2 regions of the Massilia sp. LXY-6 genome follow, and region 2 is predicted to be linked to the other one. Evidence: predicted binding sites of a transcription regulator. Region 2 holds the regulator's gene; the other holds the start of a gene.
What was found. Region 2 encodes NrdR, which represses ribonucleotide reductase genes. Its sites were predicted from a motif close to CACNANATNTNGTG; they were not measured.
Positions count from the first base shown of each region.

Region 1: ACI48D_RS15525 (ribonucleoside-diphosphate reductase subunit alpha) is a predicted target of NrdR. The motif match lies at 3,142-3,155, and genes of this name have one in related genera.

Region 1 is NZ_JBKFGF010000033.1:1,820-12,737, forward strand. Features, by position in the region: gene ACI48D_RS15520 (ribonucleotide-diphosphate reductase subunit beta) at 1-76, opposite strand, end outside; gene ACI48D_RS15525 (ribonucleoside-diphosphate reductase subunit alpha) at 104-3,013, opposite strand; gene ACI48D_RS15530 (sigma-54-dependent transcriptional regulator) at 3,395-4,888, opposite strand; gene ACI48D_RS15535 (sensor histidine kinase) at 4,894-6,537, opposite strand; gene ACI48D_RS15540 (PP0621 family protein) at 6,587-6,874, opposite strand; gene ACI48D_RS15545 (cytochrome C assembly family protein) at 6,871-7,680, opposite strand; gene ACI48D_RS15550 (ABC transporter ATP-binding protein) at 7,756-8,565, opposite strand; partial or broken gene ACI48D_RS15555 (ABC transporter permease) at 8,567-8,738, opposite strand; partial or broken gene ACI48D_RS15560 (ABC transporter substrate-binding protein) at 8,831-9,804, opposite strand; gene ffh (signal recognition particle protein) at 10,053-10,918, shown strand, end outside.
Region 2 is NZ_JBKFGF010000043.1:812-11,729, forward strand. Features, by position in the region: gene glyA (serine hydroxymethyltransferase) at 1-714, shown strand, start outside; gene nrdR (transcriptional regulator NrdR) at 744-1,202, shown strand; gene pilV (type IV pilus modification protein PilV) at 1,303-1,860, shown strand; gene ACI48D_RS19210 (PilW family protein) at 1,857-2,786, shown strand; gene ACI48D_RS19215 (pilus assembly PilX family protein) at 2,786-3,592, shown strand; gene ACI48D_RS19220 (type IV pilin protein) at 3,631-4,086, shown strand; gene ACI48D_RS19225 (GspH/FimT family pseudopilin) at 4,083-4,667, shown strand; gene ribD (bifunctional diaminohydroxyphosphoribosylaminopyrimidine deaminase/5-amino-6-(5-phosphoribosylamino)uracil reductase RibD) at 4,717-5,829, shown strand; gene ACI48D_RS19235 (riboflavin synthase) at 5,836-6,465, shown strand; gene ACI48D_RS19240 (S9 family peptidase) at 6,631-8,595, shown strand; gene ACI48D_RS19245 (RMD1 family protein) at 8,685-9,569, shown strand; gene ACI48D_RS19250 (M16 family metallopeptidase) at 9,634-10,918, opposite strand, start outside.

The DNA of each region.
Region 1 (10,918 bases), on a different contig from region 2:
CGTCCACGCCTTCCGGCGCGGCAGCGCCGGCAGCCGGAGCGCTGGAGATTGGTTCATCGTCCCATGACAGTGCCATGATGGTTTCCTTCTTATCTATTAAAAGTTACTGGCAGGCTTCGCACTCGTCGAAACCGGCGTCGCCCGGACGCAGGTAGCAGGCCGCGCCTTCCACCACATCGGCGCTTGCTGCCGGAGCAGCTACCGGAGCCGGCGCTGCCGCCGGGGCTGCGGACAGCCCGCCGTCGACCGCCACGGCGTTCAGGGCGCCGGTGCGGGTGGTCGACTTCTCCATGTGGGTCGCCGCCACGGTGCGCAGGTAATAAGTCGTCTTCAGGCCGCGCAGCCAGGCCAGTTTGTAGGTCTCGTCCAGCTTCTTGCCCGAGGCGCCGGCCATGTAGATGTTCAGCGACTGGGCCTGGTCGATCCACTTCTGGCGGCGGGAGGCCGCTTCGACCAGCCACTTCGGCTCGACTTCGAAGGCCGTCGCGTAGATCTCGCGCAGGTCTTGCGGTGCACGGTCGATGCGCGACAGCGAGCCGTCGAAGTATTTCAGGTCGTTGATCATGACCTCGTCCCACAGGCCGCGCGCCTTCAGGTCGCGCACCAGGTAGCCGTTGATCTCGGTAAATTCGCCCGACAGGTTCGACTTCACGTACAGGTTCTGGAAGGTCGGCTCGATGCAGGCCGACACGCCAATGATGTTCGAGATGGTCGCGGTCGGGGCGATCGCCACGCAGTTCGAGTTACGCATGCCGAACTGCTTGATGCGGCTGCGGATTACGGTCCAGTCCATGGTCTCGGACGTGTCCTGCTGCAGGTATTCTCCGCCGCGCTCTTCCGCCAGCAGCTTGATCGAGTCCTGCGGCAGGATCCCGCGGTCCCACAGCGAACCTTCGTAGGACTGGTAGCGGCCGCGCTCTTCGGCCAGCTCGGTCGAGGCCAGGTAGGCGTAGTAGCAGACGGCTTCCATCGAACGGTCGGCGAACTCCACGGCCTTTTCCGAAGCGAACGGCACGCGCATCATGTGCAGGCAGTCCTGGAAACCCATGATGCCCAGGCCGACCGGACGGTGGCGCAGGTTCGAGTTCTTCGCCTTGTCGACGGCGTAGTAGTTGATGTCGATGACGTTGTCGAGCATGCGCATCGCGGTGCGGATGGTCTTCTGCAGCTTGACCACGTCCAGGCCGTCGCCCTTCATGTGGGCCGGCATGTTGACCGAACCCAGGTTGCAGACGGCGATCTCGTCGGCATTGGTGTTCAGCGTGATCTCGGTGCACAGGTTCGACGAGTGCACCACGCCCACGTGCTGCTGCGGCGAGCGGATGTTGCACGGATCCTTGAAGGTGATCCACGGGTGGCCGGTCTCGAACAGCATCGACAGCATCTTGCGCCACAGGTCGAGCGCTTCGATTTTCTTGTACACGGACATGTCGCCGCGTGCCGCCTTGGCTTCATAGCCCAGGTAGGCTTCCTCGAAGGCCTTGCCGACCTTGTCGTGCAGGTCCGGCACTTCGGACGGCGAGAACAGGCTCCACGAACCCTTTTCCATCACGCGCTTCATGAACAGGTCCGGAATCCAGTTCGCGGTGTTCATGTCGTGGGTGCGGCGGCGGTCGTCGCCGGTGTTCTTGCGCAGGTCGAGGAATTCCTCGATGTCCAGGTGCCAGGTTTCCAGGTAGCCGCAAACCGCGCCCTTGCGCTTGCCGCCCTGGTTCACTGCCACGGCGGTGTCGTTCGCCACCTTCAGGAACGGCACCACGCCCTGCGATTTGCCGTTGGTGCCCTTGATGCGCGAGCCCATCGCACGCACCGGGGTCCAGTCGTTGCCCAGGCCGCCGGCGAATTTCGACAGCAGCGCGTTTTCCTTGATCGCGTCGTAGATGGCTTCCAGGTCGTCGCCGACGGTGGTCAGGTAGCACGACGACAGCTGCGAGCGGCGGGTGCCCGAATTGAACAGGGTCGGGGTCGAGCTCATAAAGTCGAAGCTCGACAGCAGGTTGTAGAACTCGATCGCGCGCGCTTCGCGGTTCTCTTCGCGCAGCGCCAGGCCCATCGCGACGCGCATATAGAAGGCCTGCGGCATCTCGATGCGGGTTTCGCGGATGTGCAGGAAGTAGCGGTCGTACAGGGTCTGCAGGCCGATGTAGCCGAACTGCAGGTCGCGGTCGGCGACGATGGCGCGGGCCAGCTTCTGCAGGTCGAACTTGCCCAGCTCTTCGTCCAGCAGCTCGGCGTCGATGCCCTTGGCGATATATTGCGGGAAGTAAGTCACGTACTCGGCGGCGGCGCCGGCTTGCGGGACTTCCTTGCCGAAGACTTCCTTGCGGATGGTGTGCAGCAGGATGCGCGCGGTGACCTGGCTGTAGGCCGGGTCCTTTTCCATCAGCGCGCGGGCAGCCAGGATGGCCGACTTGTGCAGTTCCTCGACCGGCACGCCGTCGTACAGGTTCTTGACGGTTTCGGCCAGGATGGCGTCGGCGTCGACGTGCTTTTCCAGGCCGACGCAGGCGGCGCCGATCAGGGCCGAGACTTCGTTCATGTCCAGCGGACGGCGCACGCCGCCGTCGACCACGCTGAACTGCGGCGCGTCGATCTGGGCGCTGCCGGAAGCTTCCTTGGCGGCGCGGCGCTCTTCCATGCGCTTGGCGCGGTACAGCACGTATTCGCGCGCGACGTCATGCTCGCCCGAGCGCATCAGGGACAACTCCACCTGGTCCTGCACATCCTCGATGTGGAAGGTACCGCCGTTCGGCTGGCGGCGCACCAGGGCCGCGACCACATTGTTCGTCAGCTGCTCGACCAGCTCGCGGATGCGCGCCGACTCACGGCCCTGCTCGCCGTTCACGGCAAGGAAAGCCTTGGTCATCGCGACCGCGACCTTGGTCGGAGCGAACGGCACCACGGCGCCGTTGCGGCGGATGATGCGGTAGTCGTTATTGGCGACCAGTTCAGCGGCGCTCGCGCCGGTCGACGCGGCTTGCGGATTGATGGAAATGTCCGATGATGTTTGCATTAAGGCTCCCAATGCCAACATATCAAAGTTGGCAACCTAATAACTTTTTGAGAATGATGAACGGGGACGCACAATCGGAAAACGCTGGATGCGCCCCTGCCCCTGTTGTTCTGTTTGTCGAGGCTGACCACTACATCTAGTGTCGAACAGCCTTATGGACCTAATTGTAGTCGATATTCGGCAAGATCAAAGCGACTGCTGAGCGGATTTTTTTCTGCCGTCGAGCTTGACATTTTCCAAGCCGAATCATTCCGGGCCTCAGAATGAAAGTAAGCACTAACATAAGGTTTCGTGGGCACCAGCGTGGTGGGGCCAAGTGCCCACGATGTTCACGTTCAGGGCATGCTGCAATGGCGAAAAGACAACAGCCTATGAGCGGAATCAAGGTTCAGGTGCATGGATGTCCAGCTTCTGCATCTGGTAGCGCAACTGGCGCAGGCTGATGCCGAGCAGGTTCGCGGCCTGGGTGCGGTTGAACTGGGTCTGCTGCAGGGCACGCTGGATGATGTCGCGCTCGACCTGGTTCAGGTAGTCCGGCAGGTTGCTGGGCAGCTCGCCGGCGCCCAGGGCGGGCAGGCCCGGCCCCGGCTCGGCGGCCGCAGCAATCACGGCGGCGGCCGGCGGCGCGACGGGCACGGGCGCCTGCACCTCGGCCGGCGCCGTCTCGGCGGCCGCGGCGGCGCTGCCGGCGGCGGAATCGGCCAGGCGCGCACCCTTCAGCAGCAGGTCGCAGACCTCGATCACGCCATCGTTGGCAAAGGCCAGCGCGCGTTCCAGGATATTTTCCAGTTCGCGCACGTTGCCGGGAAAGGCGTAGCCGCGCAGCGCGTCCAGCACCCCGGCGCCGAGCCGCGCATTGCCCGGTCCCGCCAGGCGCGCGAGGATGGCCTCGGTCAGCAGCGGCAGGTCGTCGAGGCGCCCGCGCAGCGGCGGCAGGGTCAGCTCGATCACGTTCAGGCGGTAGAACAGGTCCTGGCGGAACTGGCCGCCCTCGACCAGTTTTCCCAGGTCCTTGTGAGTGGCGCTGATGATGCGCACGTCCACCGCTTCCTCGGCGGTGGCGCCGATCTTGCGCACGCGCCGCTCCTGGATCGCGCGCAGCAGTTTCACCTGCATCGCCAGCGGCAGGTCGGCCACCTCGTCCAGCATCAGGGTGCCGCCGTTGGCCGCCTGGAAGAAGCCGTCGCGCTCGTCGGTGGCGCCGGTAAACGCGCCTTTCCGATAACCGAAGAACTCGGCCTCCATCAACGCTTCCGGGATCGCGCCGCAGTTGACGGCCACGAAAGGCTTGCCGGCGCGCGCGCTCCGGGCGTGAATCTCGCGCGCCGCCAGCTCCTTGCCGCTGCCGGATTCGCCGTTGATGGCGATCGGCGCCTGCGAGCGCGCCAGCCGCCCGATCTGGGCGCGCAGCGCCTGCATCGCCTGCGAGCGGCCGAGCAGGCGCGAATTGCCGCCGTCGCCGGCCTCCCCTTCGCCCGCATCTTCGGCCGCCGGCGCCGCCGGGGACTCGGACAGGCGCAGCGCCGAGCGCACCATCGTGCGCAGGTCCTCCAGCACCACCGGCTTGGAGACGTAGTCGAAAGCGCCGGCCTTCAGCGCGACCACCGCGTTCTCGGCGCTGCCGTAGGCGGTGATCACGGCGATCGGCGTGGCGCGCCCCAGGCCGGCGACCTCGCGCACCAGCTCCAGGCCGGTGCCGTCGGGCAGGCGCATGTCGGTCAGCACCAGCGCATAGCCATGCTGTCCGAGCAGCGAACGCGCTTCGCGCACGGTGGAGGCGCTGTCGACGTCCAGGCCCATTCTGACCAGGGTGATCTCGAGCAGCTCGCGCAGGTCGGCTTCGTCGTCGACTACAAGGATGCGGGGAGAACTCATACTCACTATATATAGAAGGTGATCACGAACCGGCCCGTCGCTTCGACGCCGGGACGATCGACCCGGTATTCGTAGTCGAGCATGGCGCCATTGTTCAGGCAAAGCTCGCGTGCCAGGTACAGCCCCAGGCCGGTGCCCTTGCTCGAGGTGGTATAGAAGGGCTCGAACAGGTGGGCCCGTACCTCGGGCGTGATGCCGGGACCGTCGTCCTGCACGTGCAGTTCGACGCGGCCGGTGGCGTCGAGCACCGGGAATACCCGGATGCTGGCCGGCTTGCCGCTCGCATAGCGCACGGCATTGCCGAGCAGGTTGACCAGTACTTCGCGCAGGTGCAGGCCGTCGAAGCGCACCGTGCGAAGGCCGGCGTCGCCGATCCACACCATATTATCGGGCACGCCATGGGTTTCCGTGAACTCGGCCTGCAGCTCGGCCAGGAAAACGCTCAGGCACACCGGCTCGCCGCCCGGCTGCACCTTGCGCGACAGTTTCAGGATGTCCTCGACCATGCGGTTCACGCGCGCCACGTTGTCGCCGACGATGCGCAACAGGCGGGTCTCGGCCGGGCCGGTCAGGTCTTCGGCCAGCAGCGAGGTCGCGTGGCCGATCGCCGACAGCGGATTCCTCACCTCGTGCGCGATGCTGGCGGTCAGCCGGCCCATCGAGGCCAGCTTCAGTTGCTGCGCCTGGTTCTCGATGGCGCTCACGTCCTGCATGAAGACCAGGCTGCGCTCGGCCGCGCCGTCCGGCGTGTCGACCCGCGCGAAACGCAGCTTCAGGTGCACCGGCTGGTCGAGGCGGCCGCGCACCGGGCCCTTCTGGCCCTGCCAGCGCTTGACGGTGACGTAAGCCTCAGCCTGGGCGCCGCCCGCCAGCCAGGCAGCGAAGCTTTGCGCCACCGGCTCGAGGGCGGGGATGTCGGCCAGACGGAATTCGCTGTCGGTTTCCAGCCCCAGCATGCGGCGCGCCGCCGGATTGCCGGCGAAGACGAAGCCGTCGTGCCCCGCCACCAGGATGCCGTCGCCGACGTCGTCGACCACGATCCGGTAGACCGCCTGCTGGATCTCGAGGTCGGCGCCGCGCTTCGCGGCCAGCTCCTCCTGTCCGATCAGCCGCGCCGCCAGCCGGCTCACCAGCAGCACCACGGCGAAGAAGGCGGCGCCCATTATCCCGGCCTGGAACAGCGGCGGCTCCTGGTCGCTGATGAAGATCTGGTAGATGCTCTCGGCCAGCAGGAACAGGGTCGCGAGCGAGGCCGAGAACAGCGCCAGCAGCAGCGGCGCCAGAATCGCCGCGCCGGCCAGCGGGAACAGGTAGAGCAGCCCGAGGCCGCTGCGCGCGCCACCGGCGGCCAGGTAGAGCAACGAGATGGCGGCGATGTCGACCAGGATCTGGCACGACAGCTGCCACAGGAAGCGGCGCCGCCAGCGCTGGGTAACGGCGGCGAACACCAGGGCGGCCAGCACGTAGGCGATGCAGGTCTCGGCATAGGCCGTGCCGCTCAGGAGATTGACGGTGTGGCCGCGGCGCGCGTCGACCGTGAGGTAGACCAGCAGCACCAGCGCGATCACGATGCGCGTCACGTTGAGCGTCTGCAGCGAGCGCCAGAAGGTCTCCCGCGACGCGGCGGACAGGGCCCGCAACGGCGACATCGGCTTAGAACCTATCCCGGCAGGATTGAGTCGCTGCTGGCATAGGTTCTCAATCTGGCCGGGAAGCAGCCGTCTGGCGCGCGTGCGCCTGGCTGCAGAAGTCGCGCCCATCCGCGTGCACCGCTTCCGAGGCCGGGAAATAGATGCCGCAGTGGGCGCAGCTGGTCATGCGTTCGGATTCCTCGACGCGGGCCGGGGCACGGGCCGGGCCGGCGGCCGGCGCTCCCTCCCCGCCTTGCGGGTGATAGCCGCGCGCGGCCCCTGCCGCCCGCAGTTTGCTGCGTACCGCCATCACCACCAGGATGATGAGCGCAATCCAGAAGAGCAGTCGCGTCATGTGAACCCCCGGTGCAGAACGACTTCGAAGACAAAACGGCTGCCGACATACGCCAGCGCCAAGGTAGCGAAACCCGCCAGCGTGAAGCGCAGCGCGGTCTTGCCGCGCCAGCCGCGCCAGCGGCGTCCGGCCAGCAGCGCGGCGAACAACAGCCACGACAGCAGCGCGAATATATTCTTGTGGTCCCAGCGCAGCGCGCGCCCGAACAGCTGTTCCGAGAACACGATCCCCGACAGGACCGTCAGGCTGAGCAGCACGAAGCCGATGCCGATCATCCGGAACAGCAGCTTTTCCATGGTCAGCAGGGCCGGCAACTGGTCGATCGCCGCGCCCAGCCAGCCCTTTTTCGCACTGCGCGTGTGCAGGCGGGTCTCCTGCAGCGCCATCAGCACCGCGTGGAAGGCGGCGATGGTCAGCGTGCTGTAGGCCATGACGGCGATGGCGACGTGCCAGCCGAAGGCCGGCGACTGGGCCTGCTCGCTGAATGGGATCAGGCTGCCCGGGAACAGCGACGGCAGCAGCGCCGACACCGCCGCGCACGGCATGATCATGCGACGCATGCCGTCGAGCGCGAAGTTGCGGTTTTCGAGCCACCAGGCCGCCACCGAGATCCACAGCGCGGCCGACAGCATGAAGGCGAAGCCGACCCGCAGTTCGCCGTTGGACAGCACGTCCGGCCACAGCGCCGCGCCATGCAGGATCCACGCCGCGGTGGTCACTCCGGACACGACGCTGCCCCGCCGCGCCGGCAGCAGGGCACACACCGCGTACAGGATGGCCGCGGCGATGAAAAAGGTGGTTTGCATACGCGCGAGTCTACACTATCCGGATGGAGGGAGGACAGCTTGCCTGATTACTACGTCGTTGTCGCGGGACGACGGCTAGTCGACAGCCGCGGACTTGATCTCCGCCTCATGATGCCGCAGCTGCTCTTCCATTACCAGCTGCCCCAGCTCGCGCTTGAGCGCGTTGAACTCGGGCGCGCTGGGGTCGCGCATGCGCGGCAGGTCGACCACGATGTCGCGCTTGACCGTGCCCGGCCGGTAGGTCATCACGACGATGCGGTCGGCCAGGTAGATCGCTTCCTCGATGCTGTGGGTGACGAAGATCACGGTCTTCTTCAGCTCGGCCCAGATGCGCAGCAGCTCGTCCTGCAGGTTGCGGCGGGTCAGCGCATCGAGTGCGCCGAAGGGCTCGTCCATCAGCAGGATCGGCGAGTCCAGCGCCAGCACGCGCGCGATCGCGACCCGCTGGCGCATGCCGCCGGACAGGTCTTTCGGATAGCGCTTGCCGAAATCCTCCAGCGACAGCAGCCGCAAAAGCTCGGCCACGCGCGCGGCGACCTGCACCTTGCCCATGCCCTTGATCTCGAGGCCGAAGCCGACGTTCTGCTCGACCGTCATCCACGGGAACAACGCGTATTCCTGGAACACCATGCCGCGCTCCGGCCCCGGCCCGGTCACCGCCGCGCCGTCGGCCGTGATGCTGCCCCGGGTCGGCGGCGCGAAGCCGGCAATGGCGTTCAGCAGGGTCGACTTGCCGCAGCCGGAAGGGCCGAGCAGGCAGACGAACTGGCCGCGCGGGATCTCGAGGCCGATGCTATCGAGCGCGGCCATGCTGCGTCCGTCGGTCTCGAATACCTTGCTGACATTGTCGATGACAATATGGGCTTTTGCGTCAGGTGCGCTCATGTCAATGCTCCAGGCCGCGGTGCCAGCGCAGCAGGTGGTTGTTCAGCTTGTTCATGCCCGTATCGATCGCCAGGCCAAGCAGGCCGATGGTGATCATGCCGGCGATGATCTTCGGACCAGAAGTATTCGCGCGCCTCGAGGATGCGGAAGCCGAGGCCGTTGTTCAGCGCGACCGCGATGTCTGGCCATCTTCTTTGCGCCATCCCCAGTCCTCCACGGCTTCCACGTGGGCACCCCGTGCCCACGCGTGACGTTCGCATTGCGATTATTTGACGTTCAGGCTCTTCTTGGCTTCTTCCAGCAGGTCGGTCTTGACCCACTCCTTCGCTGCCGGCGGTTTGGCCATGCGGCCGACGCCGGTCTTGTACATGATGTCGGTGGTGGTCTGGATGTGCTCCGGGGTGATGTCGTAGGTGTACTCGGCATTGCCCATCGCGTCGCGGAAGTCGTCGCTGGTGATCTGGCCCTTGAACACGACGTCGCGCACGTATTTCTCGGCCAGCGCCGGATCCTTGATGAAGGTGCTGGTGGCCTGCACGAAGCAGCGCATGAACTTCCCGGCCAGCGGGCGCTTGGTCGTATAGAACTTCTCGGTCATCACCATGGTCCGCACCGGCGAGCCGATCGGGGTGTCGTAAGGCTTGAGAATTTCCACGCCGAAGCCCTTGTTGATCGCCTGCGAGGACTGAGGTTCGGACTGCATCATGGCGTCGATGTTCTTACCCAGCAGCGCCTGGTTCAGGTCGGCGTAGGCCAGGAACACCAGCTGCACGTCCTTGCCCGGCGCGGCGTCGGCGCTCAAGCCCACCTTCTGCAGCTCGGCCATCAGCAGCACTTCCTGGATGCCGCCGCGGGTCACGCCGACCTTCTTGCCCTTCAGGTCCTTGACGCTCTTGATATTGCTGCCCTGCCCCGCCACCAGGCGCACGCCACCCTTGGCGAAACCGGCCACCACGTAGATCGGGGCGTTGCCGGCACGGCCCGAGATCGCCGCTTCCGACGCCGTCGTGCCGACGTCGATCTCGCCGGCGATGATGGCCTGCATCACGTCCAGGCCCTTGGCGAAGACCGCTCCTCGACCTTGATGCCGCACTTGGGCGCGATCTCCTTGATGTACGACACCGCGCCGTAATGCGCGAACTTGAGGTTGCCGAGGCGGACGACTTCCTGGGCCTGGGCGCTGCCTGCGGCCAGCAGGGCCGCGATGATGAAGGTTTTGCCAAACGCTTTTGCTGTCATTGCTGTCTCTCCGTTTTGTTCTGGTTCAATGAGCTGCTGCGGTAATGCAAACCTGACATTTCTTTGAGGCTATAACGTTCGGCAATACATTGTCAAACAGTACAAGTATCGATTTGCAAGGCCTCAAACCGTTCGCTTGACTTTTCTCCTTGCAGACGGCGGATGAGGGTCTTGTCCGGCGAAAACCCGTCCCGACATGGGGTAAAATGGCGGTTTGCGCCCACACACAATCTAGGTAGAACACAACCATGCTGGATAACCTGACCCAACGCCTTGCCAAAGTCGTCAAGACGATGCGCGGCGAGGCACGTCTGACCGAATCGAACACCGCCGAGATGTTGCGCGAAGTGCGCCTGGCCCTGCTCGAGGCGGACGTGGCGCTGCCGGCAGTCCGCGAATTCATCGCCAACGTGAAGGAAAAAGCGCTGGGCGAAGAAGTCATCGGCTCGCTCTCCCCCGGCCAGGCCCTGGTTGGCGTGGTGCAGAAGGAGCTGGCGGCCCTGATGGGTGCCGACCTCGGCCCCGAAGCAAGCCAGCTGTCCTTCGCGCAGCAGCCGCCGGCGATCATCCTGATGGCGGGCCTGCAGGGTGTCGGCAAGACCACCACCACCGGCAAGCTGGCCAAGTACCTCAAGGAACAGAAGAAGAAAAAGGTCCTGACCGTCTCCGCCGACGTCTACCGCCCGGCCGCGATCGCGCAGCTAGAGTCCGTCACCAAGCAGGTCGGCGCCGACTTCTTTCCCTCGAGTGCGACCGACAAGCCGGTCGACATCGCCCGCAACGCGCTGGACTGGGCCAGGAAGCACTACCACGACGTCCTGATCATCGACACCGCCGGCCGCCTGGCGATCGACGAGGCGATGATGCAGGAGATCGCCGCGGTGCACGCCGCCGTGAACCCGGTCGAGACCCTGTTCGTGGTCGACGCCATGGTCGGCCAGGATGCGATCAATACCGCCAAGGCCTTCAACGAGGCGCTGCCGCTGACCGGCGTGATCCTGACCAAGCTCGATGGTGACTCGCGCGGCGGTGCGGCGCTGTCGGTGCGCCACGTGACCGGCAAGCCGATCAAGTTCGCCGGCGTGTCCGAAAAGCTGGACGGCCTGGAAGCCTT
Region 2 (10,918 bases):
CTGCGCATCGACTTCGAGCGCTTCGCCCGCATCGCCAAGGAAATCGGCGCCTACTTCATGGTCGACATGGCGCACTATGCCGGCCTGATCGCCGCCGGTGAATACCCGAACCCGGTGCCGCACGCCGACTTCGTCACCTCGACCACCCACAAATCCCTGCGCGGCCCGCGCGGCGGCATCATCCTGATGAAGGCCGAGCACGAGAAGGCCATCAACTCGGCGATCTTCCCGGGCATCCAGGGCGGTCCGCTGATGCACGTGATCGCCGGTAAAGCGGTCGCCTTCAAGGAAGCGCTGTCGCCGGAATTCAAGGAATACCAGCGGCAGGTGGTCAGGAACGCCAAGGCCCTGGCCGAGGCGCTGATCGCACGCGGCCTGCGCATCGTGTCCGGCCGTACCGAGTCGCACGTCATGCTGGTCGACCTGCGTTCGAAGGGCCTGACCGGCAAGGAAGCGGAAGCGATCCTGGGCCAGGCACACATGACCTGCAACAAGAACGGCATCCCGAACGACCCGCAAAAACCGTTCGTGACCTCCGGCATCCGCCTCGGCAGCCCGGCCTTCACCACCCGCGGCTTCAAGGAAGAGGATGCGACCAAGGTCGGCAATCTGATCGCCGACGTGCTGGACAACCCGCATGACGCCGCGACCATCGAGCGCGTCAAGGCCGAAGTGAAGAAATTGACCGACAAGTATCCGGTCTACGCAGCCTAACGCGTCCATAGCGCAGCAGCCCGGCGACCATGAAATGCCCCTTCTGTCAGCATGAAGACACCCAGGTCCTCGATACCCGCGTATCCGAGGAAGGGGACTCCATCCGCCGCCGGCGCCGCTGCGCCCAATGCGACAAGCGTTTCACGACCTATGAACGGGTCGAGCTGTCGATGCCGATCATCGTCAAGAAGAACGGCAGTCGCACCGAATTCGAATCGAAGAAGCTGCGCGGCAGCCTGATGCTGGCCCTGCGCAAGCGTCCCGTGGCCGCCGGCGCCATCGATGCCGCCATCGCCTCGATCGAGGAAAAATTGCTCACCAGCGGCCGCCGCGAAGTCGACAGCGTCTACGTCGGCGAACTCGTGATGCAGGAACTCAAGCGTCTCGACAAGATCGCCTACATCCGCTTCGCCTCGGTCTACAAGAACTTCGAGGACCTGGCCGAGTTCCAGGAAGCGATCGCCGAAGTCGGCCAGCCGCGAAAATAAGCCCCCATTTAGTTCCCTTTGTACGCTTGAGCCGTCACACGGCTGGCCTCGGCTCGCCTGATAAGGTCTGGTTTCCCTAAACCGAGACTGGAGGTGCAGCATGCGCGGCCGTCGTGCCCTTCGCCCTTGCGCCGGCTTCACGCTGGCGGAAGTGCTGGTGGCCCTGTTCGTCGTCGCCCTCGGCGTCGCCGGGGCCGCGGCGGTGCAGGCAGTGGCCGTGCGCGCCGCGGGCGAGGCCGCGCGCCTGTCCGACGGCACGCGGCTGGCCGCCTCGCTGGCGCAGCGCATGCGCGCGAATCCGGCCGCGATGGCGCTGCCCGATGCCGCCAATCCCTATCTCCAGTTCGATGCCGAGGCCGGCGAGGCCGCCGCCACGGTTTCCTGCTATGACGCCGATTGTTCCCCGGCGCAGATGGCGAACGCCGACCTGGCCGACACCGCGGAGGCGCTGTCTGTGCGCTTTCCCGGCGGACGCATGCGCGTGTGCCGTGACGACCAGCAGCCGGACCCGGCCGGCCTGCTGCCGTGGAGCTGCACGGATCATCCCGGCGCCCCGGTCACGATCAAGCTGGGCTGGCACGCCAGGCGGGGCGTGCAGGACGTGCCGGTAGCCAAGGTGCCGATGGTGTTCCTGACGCTCGGGGCCGGCACGCCATGAGCGCCCGCTTGCCCCTGCGCCAGGCCGGCCTGACCCTGACCGAGATGATGGTGGCGATCGCCATCGGCCTGGCCGTCGTGCTGGCCGCCGCCCGGCTGCTGGCCCTGGCCAACGGCGCCTACGCCGCCCAGCTGGAAAGCGCGGCCCTCGACGACGCCGGCCGCTACGCCGTCGAACTGGTCGCCCGCGCGGTACGCCAGGCCGCCCATGCCGACCCCCTGCAACTCGAGCTGTCGGCGCCGCTGGACCTGCCGGCGCCGCTGGCGGGGCTGGATGCGCGCTCGCTCGGCAGCGCCACGGCCGACATCGCTGCCCCGCTGCCGGCCGTGGCGAACGGCAGCGATGTGCTGGCAGTGCGCTTTCCCGGTGCCGGTGGCGGGCCAGGTGGCGACGGCAGCGTGCTCAACTGCGCGGGCTTCGGCGTCGGTGCGGGCGAAGAGGGCTGGAGCATCTTTTACGTCGCTAAGAACGGCGATGGCGAGGCCGAGCTGCGCTGCAAGTACCGCGGCGCCGCCAACTGGAGCGCAGACGCGGTGGTCACGGGCGTCGACAGTTTCCAGCTGCTGTACGGCCTGGACACCGACACCCCGCGCGACGGCGCCGCCAACCGCTACGTGAATGCCGATGCGATCCGGGCGCTCGATGCTGCCCTCGGATCCGGCCTGCCGCCGCAGGAGTTCAAGCGCCGCACGTGGTGGAAGCGGGTGGTCAGCGTGCGCATCGCCCTGTTGCTGCACGGCGCCCGGCCGACCCGGCACGACCGCCCGGACCGGGAGTTTGCATTGTTCGGCGCCACGTATGCGGCCGGCGCGGGGCGGGGCGACCAGGGCACGCTGCTGCGAGAAGACGCCTTGCCGGATGGCTTGCAACGACGCGAGCGCCGGCTGTTTTTGGCCACCGTGGCGCTGCCGGCGGGAGCCTTGTGATGGCGCGCGCGCCCTGCGGCGCCATCTTGCCGGGACCAATGCGCCAGCGCGGCGCGGCCCTGGTCTGCGCGCTGGTGCTGATGCTGGCGGCGATGCTGGTCGCGGCCTCCGTCTGCCGCGCGGTGTTTGCCTCGATCGCTTCGGCCGGCGCCGAACGCGAGCGCAGCCTTGCCCACGAGGCGGCCGAAGCGGCCCTGCGCGACGCCGAGCGCGACATCGCCGCCGCTGCCGGCACCGAGCCGGCCCGCGCCGCGCAATTCACTGCCGCCGGCGCGGCCAGCTTCGTCGATGGCTGCGGGCGCGCCGGCAGCGCGCGCGGGTTGTGCAGCGCGAGCTCGCCGCCGGCCTGGCAGGCGCTCGACCTGGCCGAGCCCGGCAACCCGGCCCTGGTGCCTTACGGATACTTTACCGGTGCGACCCTTCGCACGGGCAAGGGCCTGCTGCCGGCGAGGCCGCCGGCCTACCTCATCGAGCACATCGCGCCGCCGGGCGCGGGCGAGCCCCTCGGCAGCTTCTACCGGATCACGGCGATCGGTTTCGGCAGCAATGCCGCGACCCGGGTCGTGCTGCAGTCCGTGTATCGCAAGCCGAAGCCGGCGCCGCCCGGCACCGGCAATCCATCGGACGATCCAGGGCCCCGCGCCGACGGGCCGGCCGCTCCCGGTCCGCCGGCCACCGGACCGGGAGCCGGCAACGGCAACGACGGCAACGCTGCCGCAACGCCGCCTGCCCAGCTGCCGGCGGGACGCATCGGCTGGCGCGAGATCGCCAACTGGCCGCGGCTGCATGCCGAGGCAGTGGAGTGAATGAGGACATCGACAAGCCCATGAGGGGGACGGGAACCATGCAGGCACGACGCGGCTTTACCCTGATCGAAATGCTGGTGGTGCTGGCCATCGTGTCGGTCCTGGCGGCGCTGGCCTACCCGGGCTATACCGGCTATATCGCGCGCACCAAGCGCACCGAAGGGCAGATCGCCCTGATCGAAGCGATGCGGCAGCAGGAGCGCTACCGCCTGCAGCACAACAGCTATGCCGAATTCTCGTCCGCGGACGATGGTGCGGACGGTGCGCAGGCACAGGGCTTCCACTGGTGGTCGGGAACGACGGCAGCCGCCAGCGCCTACGAGCTGGACGCACGTGCCTGCCCCGGGCAGGACATCGCCAGTTGCGTCGAACTGCGCGCCCGTCCCGGTACCGCCAGGGTCGACGGCCGCTTCCGCGATCCGGAATGCGGCGTGTTGACCCTCGACAGCGTCGGCGCGCGCGCGGCGCAGGGCACGGGCCGCTGCTGGCCATGAGCGGTCCGCGCCGCCGGCAAGCGCGGCCGCCGCCACGGCCAAGGGACGGCTTTTCGATGGCCGAGCTGCTGGTCGTGCTGGCGGTGGCCGGGGTGCTGCTGGCGGTGGGCGTTCCGAGCTTGCGCGACCTGGTCCGTACCCAGCAGCTGAAGACCGCCACCGGCGACCTGTTCGCCGCGATCGGCCTGGCGCGCGCCCAGGCGCTGGCGCGCGGCGAGGTCGTCATGCTGCTGCCGAAGGGCGCGGGCGGGGCCGACTGGAGCCGCGGCTGGACCGTGTTTCTCGACCGCGACGGCGACCGCCAGCCGGGAGCGGGCGAGACCATCCTGGCGGAGCACGGTCCGCTGGCGCGGGGCCTGGCGGTCGGCTTTTCCTTCACGAGCCCGGCGCCGCCTTACTATATCGCCTACAATGGCGCCGGGCGCAGCTGCCGCGACACCAACCCGGCGGCGGCGCGCTATGGCACGCTGTCGCTGTTCCACGGCGCCGGCGTCCGCCGTATTAAAATCAACATGCTGGGCCGGGCCCGCAGCTGCGACCCGGCGCGCGACCCGTCCTGCGACGGTCCCGCGCCGCCATGAACCAAGCGAATTCAACGACATTGTGCAGATATTGAGCGATACCGAAGGCATGGCCCTGGCCCTGGAATGGGCCGCCAAGGGCATGTACATCACCGCGCCGAACCCGCGCATCGGCTGCGTGATCGTGCGCGACGGCGAGGTGATCGGCGCCGGCCATACCCAGCCGGCCGGCCAGGCCCACGCCGAAATCCAGGCCTTGCGCGACGCTCATGCGCGCGGCAAGATTGTTGCCGGCGCCACCGCCTACGTCACGCTGGAACCCTGCAGCCACTACGGCCGTACGCCGCCGTGCTCGAACGCGCTGATCCAGGCCGGCCTGGGGCGGGTGGTGGCGGCGATGACGGACCCGAATCCGCTGGTGGCCGGGCGCGGTCTGGCGCAGCTGGAAGCGGCCGGCATCGCGGTCAGCTCGGGCCTGATGGCCGACGAGGCCTATGAACTGAATATCGGCTTCTTCAAGCGCATGCGCCACGGACGCCCGTGGGTGCGCCTGAAGACGGCCGCCAGCCTGGATGGAATGACGGCGCTGGCATCGGGCGAGAGCCAGTGGATCACCAGTCCGCAAGCGCGCGCCGACGGCCATGCCTGGCGCGCCCGCGCCAGCGCGATCCTGACCGGCATCGGCACCGTCAAGGCGGACGATCCGCAGCTCACCGTGCGCGGCATTGACACGCCTTTGCAGCCGCGCCGCGTGATCGTCGACAGCCGGCTCGAAATCGATGTTGGTGCCCGCATCCTGCAGGGTGAACCGTGCTGGATCGTCGCGGCGCAAGCGAACGCCGGGAAGGAAGCGCTGCTGCGCGCCGCCGGCCACGAAGTCATCATGTTGCCGAACAGCGCCGGCAAGGTCGACCTGCCGGCCCTGATGCTGGAACTGGGCAAACGCGAGATCAACGAGCTGCATGTCGAAGCGGGCAGCAAGCTGAACGCCTCGCTGGTGCGCGAAGGCTGCGTCGACGAGCTGCTGGTCTACCTGGCGCCCAGCCTGATCGGACCGGGGCAGGGCATGTTCGCGCTGCCGCCGCTGGCGCAACTGCGGGACAAGCTTGCATTGCGTTTCCACGGCGTGCAGCAGGTCGGCCCCGACCTGCGCATCCTGGCGCGCTTCGAAGCGCATGTCGAACAGAACGAACAAGAATCTACCGAAACTGCGAAGGGATAAGCCTGTATGTTTACTGGAATCGTCGCTGCCGTGGGCAGCATCCAATCGGTCAAGCCGCTCGAAGGCGGCTCGTTCGCGGGCGTGCGCCTGCAGATCGAGGCCGGCGGCCTGGGCCTGGACGACGTCGCGCTGGGCGACTCGATCGCCATCAACGGCGCGTGCATGACCGTGGTCGAGAAGAGCGGCAACGCGTTCGCGGTGGACGTCTCGCGCGAGAGCCTGAACCGCACCGCGGGCCTGGACCAGCCGGGCGAAGTGAACCTGGAAAAGGCGCTGACCCTGGCCGAGCGCCTGGGTGGCCACCTGGTCTCCGGCCACGTCGACGGCCTCGGCACCGTGCACAGCTTCGAGCCGATCGGCGAATCCTTCAAGCTGGTGATCGACGCGCCGCTGGAACTGGGCAAGTACCTGGCCTACAAAGGCTCGATCGTGGTGAACGGCGTGTCGCTGACCGTGAACAGCGTCGAGGACCTCATTGCTGCCGGCGCCAAAGTCTGCCGCTTCTCGATCAACCTGATCCCGCACACGATTGCCGTCACCACCCTCAAGCACCTGCATGCCGGCGCCAGGGTCAACCTCGAGATCGACCTGATCGCGCGCTACGTCGAGCGCATGCTGACCGCCGCCAAGGCCTGATCCGCTTCCTGCATCCATCGGCCGTCCCCCACGCGAGGGCGGCCGCACAAATTTTCTCTCCGTCTCAGCCATTTGTCGTAGACTTCCCGCTGGTAATTAATCAGTAGGCAAGGCATTCGCCCGCCTGTATTTACCGCAGAATAAAATACGATAAAGGGACAGGTAATGAAGCAGGTAGAACCAATCCAGTGGACGGCCATGGTCCGCGGCGCCGCGCTGGTGGCATTGCTGGGCGCGGCCGGCATCAGTTCGGCGGAGGGCATGCGCAGCTACCGCTCGCTGGCAATCTCCGGCAATGGCGAGCGGATCGCCGCTCTGGAAACCGTCGAGGGCGAAGCGAAGCAGGGACCGCGCATCGTGGTGCGCGACACCGCGACCGGCAAGCTCGTGTCGACCTTCGAACAGTCCGATTGCGCGCAATGCCGCATCGAAGCGCCGGTGTGGTCGCCGGACGGCAGCGCGATGGCGCTGGTCAGCACCGACGGCAAGGCCGGCATCGCCACCGTCAACGTGCTGCGCAACGGGAAGCTGACCCCGGTCGCCACCATCAAGGGCGTGGCGAACACCGTGCGCTGGTCGCCAGACGGCCGCCAACTGGCCTTCCTGGCCACCGTCGGCGCCAGGAAGCTGACCGGCGCGGTGGAGGCGGGCGCGCGCCAGATCGGCGAGATCGGCGTGGCCGAGCAGGAAGACGAGCAACGCATCGCGGTGGTTTCCAGCAGCGGCGGCGCGTTCCGCCTGGTGTCCCCAAGCGACACCTTCGTCTACGAATACGACTGGACGCCCGATGGCCGCGGCTTCGTCGTCAGCAGCGCCAAGGGCAACGGCGACAACAACTGGTGGATCGCGACCCTCGGCCACGTCGAGCTTGCTACCGGTAAGCTGCGCGTGCTGGCGGCGCCGAAGATGCAGATGAACATGCCGCACGTGTCCCCGGACGGCAGGACGGTCGCCTTCATCGGCGGCCTGATGAGCGACTTCGGCTCAGTTGGCGGCGACGTCTACACGGTCCCGATCGAGGGGGGCGAGCCGGTCGACGTGACTCCCGACTTTGCCGGCACCTTCAACGGCATCGCCTGGCGCGGCCAGCAGCTGATGGCGTCGGTGCTGGCCGGTGCCGATGCCGAAGTGGTGGCGATCGACCCGGCGGCGCGCAGCAGCCGCGTGCTGTGGCGCGGCCCGGTGACGGCCTCCGCCTCGCGCGACGGCCGCTTCGTGTTCAGCCTTGACGGCAAGGTGGCGGCCTCGGTGCACGAAGACTTCGAGCACGCCCCGCGCATCGTCGCCGGCCGCCTGCCGGAGCTGAATCCGATCACCCGCGACAACGAGGCCTTTGCCCCGGTCGTGTCGGCGCAGAGCGTGAGCTGGACCAACGACGGCTACAAGGTGCAAGGCTGGCTGGTCGGCCCGCGCCACGTCGACGCCGGTAAAAAATATCCGATGATCGTGCAGGTGCACGGTGGCCCGGCCGCGGCAAGCACCCCGCGCTACATCTCGGCCGGCGACGGTGGCAACTCCCTCGTGCGCGACCTGGTCAAGGAAGGCTATTTCGTGTTCATGCCGAACCCGCGTGGCAGCTACGGACAAGGTTCAAGCTTCACCAACGCCAACAGGAAGGACTTCGGCGGCGGCGACTGGCGCGACATCCTGGCCGGCGTCGACGCCGCCATCAAGCAGGCGCCGGTCGATGGCCAGCGCCTGGGCCTGATGGGCCACTCCTACGGCGGCTACATGACGATGTGGGGCGTGACCCACAGCCAGCGCTTCAAGGCCGCGGTGGCCGGCGCCGGCATCGCCAACTGGATCAGCTACTACGGCCAGAACGGCATCGACCAGTGGATGGTCCCGTTCTTCGGCGCCACCATGTACGACGACCCGGCCGTCTACCGCGCCGCCTCGCCGATCGAATCGATCAAGGCCGCGAAGACGCCGACCCTGGTCTACGTGGGCGAGCGCGACGTGGAATGCCCGCCGGCGCAGTCGCTGGAGTTCTGGCACGGCCTGAAGGCGATGGGCGTGCCGACCACGCTGGTGATCTATGAAGGGGAAGGGCATGCGCTGCGCAAGCCGGAGCACCAGAAGGACCTGCGCAGCCGTGAGATAGGGTGGTTCAACAAGTATCTGCAGTAAACCTGGCCGTGCTCCGGGCTGGCGGCGGCGTCTTCGCGCTATGATGACGCCTTTTCGAATACATGCCTGGACCAGGCCAATGAACGACCATGGATAGCCAGACAGAGAGAAAGCAGATTCACTGGAATCCTCGCCCGCGCAGCCGCCAGGGGCTGCACCTGAAAACGGAAAAGCTGCCGCATCAGCGTCCGGTCATCACCCGGTTGCAGTTCGGCGCTCACGCGATCATGGTCGCCGAGCGCATCGACGTGAAAGCGATTTCCGGATTCGAGGTCATCGCCAAGTCGCCGACCATGGTCAAGCTGGGCGAGGGCGGTATTGCCGCCATTTTCAGGTATGGCGCCATCGTGCTCTTCAACTGCTCGGCGGACGAAAAGGCGCGCCTGCTGCAAGCGATCGGTGCGCATTCGTCCGGCTTCGGTGAGTTCGGCGGCGACGAAGTCACCGTCGTCGACGTCGATCCGGACGAGCAGGAAGGACCGTCGGGGCAAACCATCAAGATCAAGAACGCCGATCGGCTGCGCCTGCAACTGATCGCCGAGGTGATGGCCAAGGCGACGATGCTCTCGTTCCAGGAACGCCAGGCCGCGCGCGACTTCGACCGCAGCGAGCCCCTCGCGCGCGACCTGGCCGAAGACGGGAGGTTTTCCGCAAAACCGTCCGAGCTGCTGAAGGCGGTCGGGAGCATGTTGCTCGCCGAGAGCCGCCTGAACGGCAGGGCGGGGGTGCTCGATCGTCCCGACCTGCTGTGGGACAACCCTGGCCTGTCGGGCTTATATGCCAGGCTCGAAGGCGACTACGAACTCGAAGACCGGGCGATCACCCTGGACCGCAAGCTGACGACCTTGTCGCATACGGCCGAAACCCTGGTCGAAACGATGCGTTACCACAGTTCGCACAGGCTCGAGATCGCGATCCTGCTGCTGATCTTCGTCGAGCTGTGCCTGGCGGTGTACGGGCACTTCAGCCACTAGTTCGCGTGATCACCCGTCCCCGCCTTGACGGGGGCGACGGCGGGCGCGGTGCGACGGCGCGAGATTACCTGGGCGCCGAGGCCACCGCCGTCACCTGCGCCGGCACCGGCACCGGCACCTTTTCCGGATTCAGCACCACCTGCACGTAGTTGTCCGGCTTCAGGTAGCGCTGCGCCGCCTTCTTCAGGTCCGCCACGCTCAGCTTCTGCACTTCCTTGTCGAAGGTGAGGATGGTGGCCGGGTCGGTGCCCTCGGTCAGCGAGGTCTGCAGCGCGGCCAGCCAGTAGCCGTTTTCCTGCAGCGACTTGCGGTAGGTTTGCAGCCAGTTGGTCTTGACCTTGTCGAGGTCGGCCTGGTCCGGGCCCTGGGTGCGCATGCGCTCGATCTCGGCGAAGGTCGCGGCCACGACCTTGTCGACGTTCTCCGGCCCGGTCGGCAGGGTCACGCCCACCGTGTAGTGGCTGTAGGGGATGCGCGTCATCGAGGCTTCCATGCCGCCGCCGTAGATCAGGCCCAGCTTTTCGCGCAGCACGTCGATGATGCGGATGTTCATCACCTCGGTCAGGGCAGACAGGCGCAGCTCTTCCAGTTCGTCGACCTCGGCGGCGCCGGTGAAGGTCAGCGAGACCGTGCTCTTGTCGTCGAGGCCGCTGTTCACTTCCTTCTTGACCACGCCCTTCACGGGGCGCACGCCGAGGTCGCGGTAGGCCACCGGGATGTCGGGTGTCGGCAGGCTGGCGAGGTAGGTCGCCAGCAGCGGCTTGATGGCGGCGACGTCGAAGCTACCGACGAAAATAAACGTCAAGTCCTTCGCGCTGGAAAAGCGCTGGCGGTAGATGTCGATCGCGCGGTCCAGGTCGATGCTGGCGAAGTCTTCGGGACGCATGGCGCGCGGGGCACGCGGGTTGTCGCCGTACAGGGTCGACACCAGCACGTCGCCGAAGCGGGCGCTTGGCTGGCTGGCGCGGTTGCGGGCCAGTTCGATCTGCTTGCCGATGAAGGATTTATACAGATCCTCGTCGCGCCGCACGCCGGCGAACTTCAGCCACACCATCTGCAGCATGGTCTCGATGTCGGTGGCGCCGGCGGTTCCGGCCACCACGTCGGTGTTGTTGCCCAGGCCGGCGCTGACGGCGGCCGCCTTGCCGGCCAGGATCTTGCGCATGTCCAGCGGCGAAAAGTCCTTCAGCCCCATCGCGGCGACGATGGTGTCGGCGTAGCGGGCGTTGTACGTATCCTTGGTCTCGAACAGGCTCTGGCCGCCGAAGCGCGCGGCGCTCATCAGCACCTGGTCGTTGCGGAAGCCGGTCGGTTTCAGGATCACCTTCACGCCGTTCGACAGTGTCAGC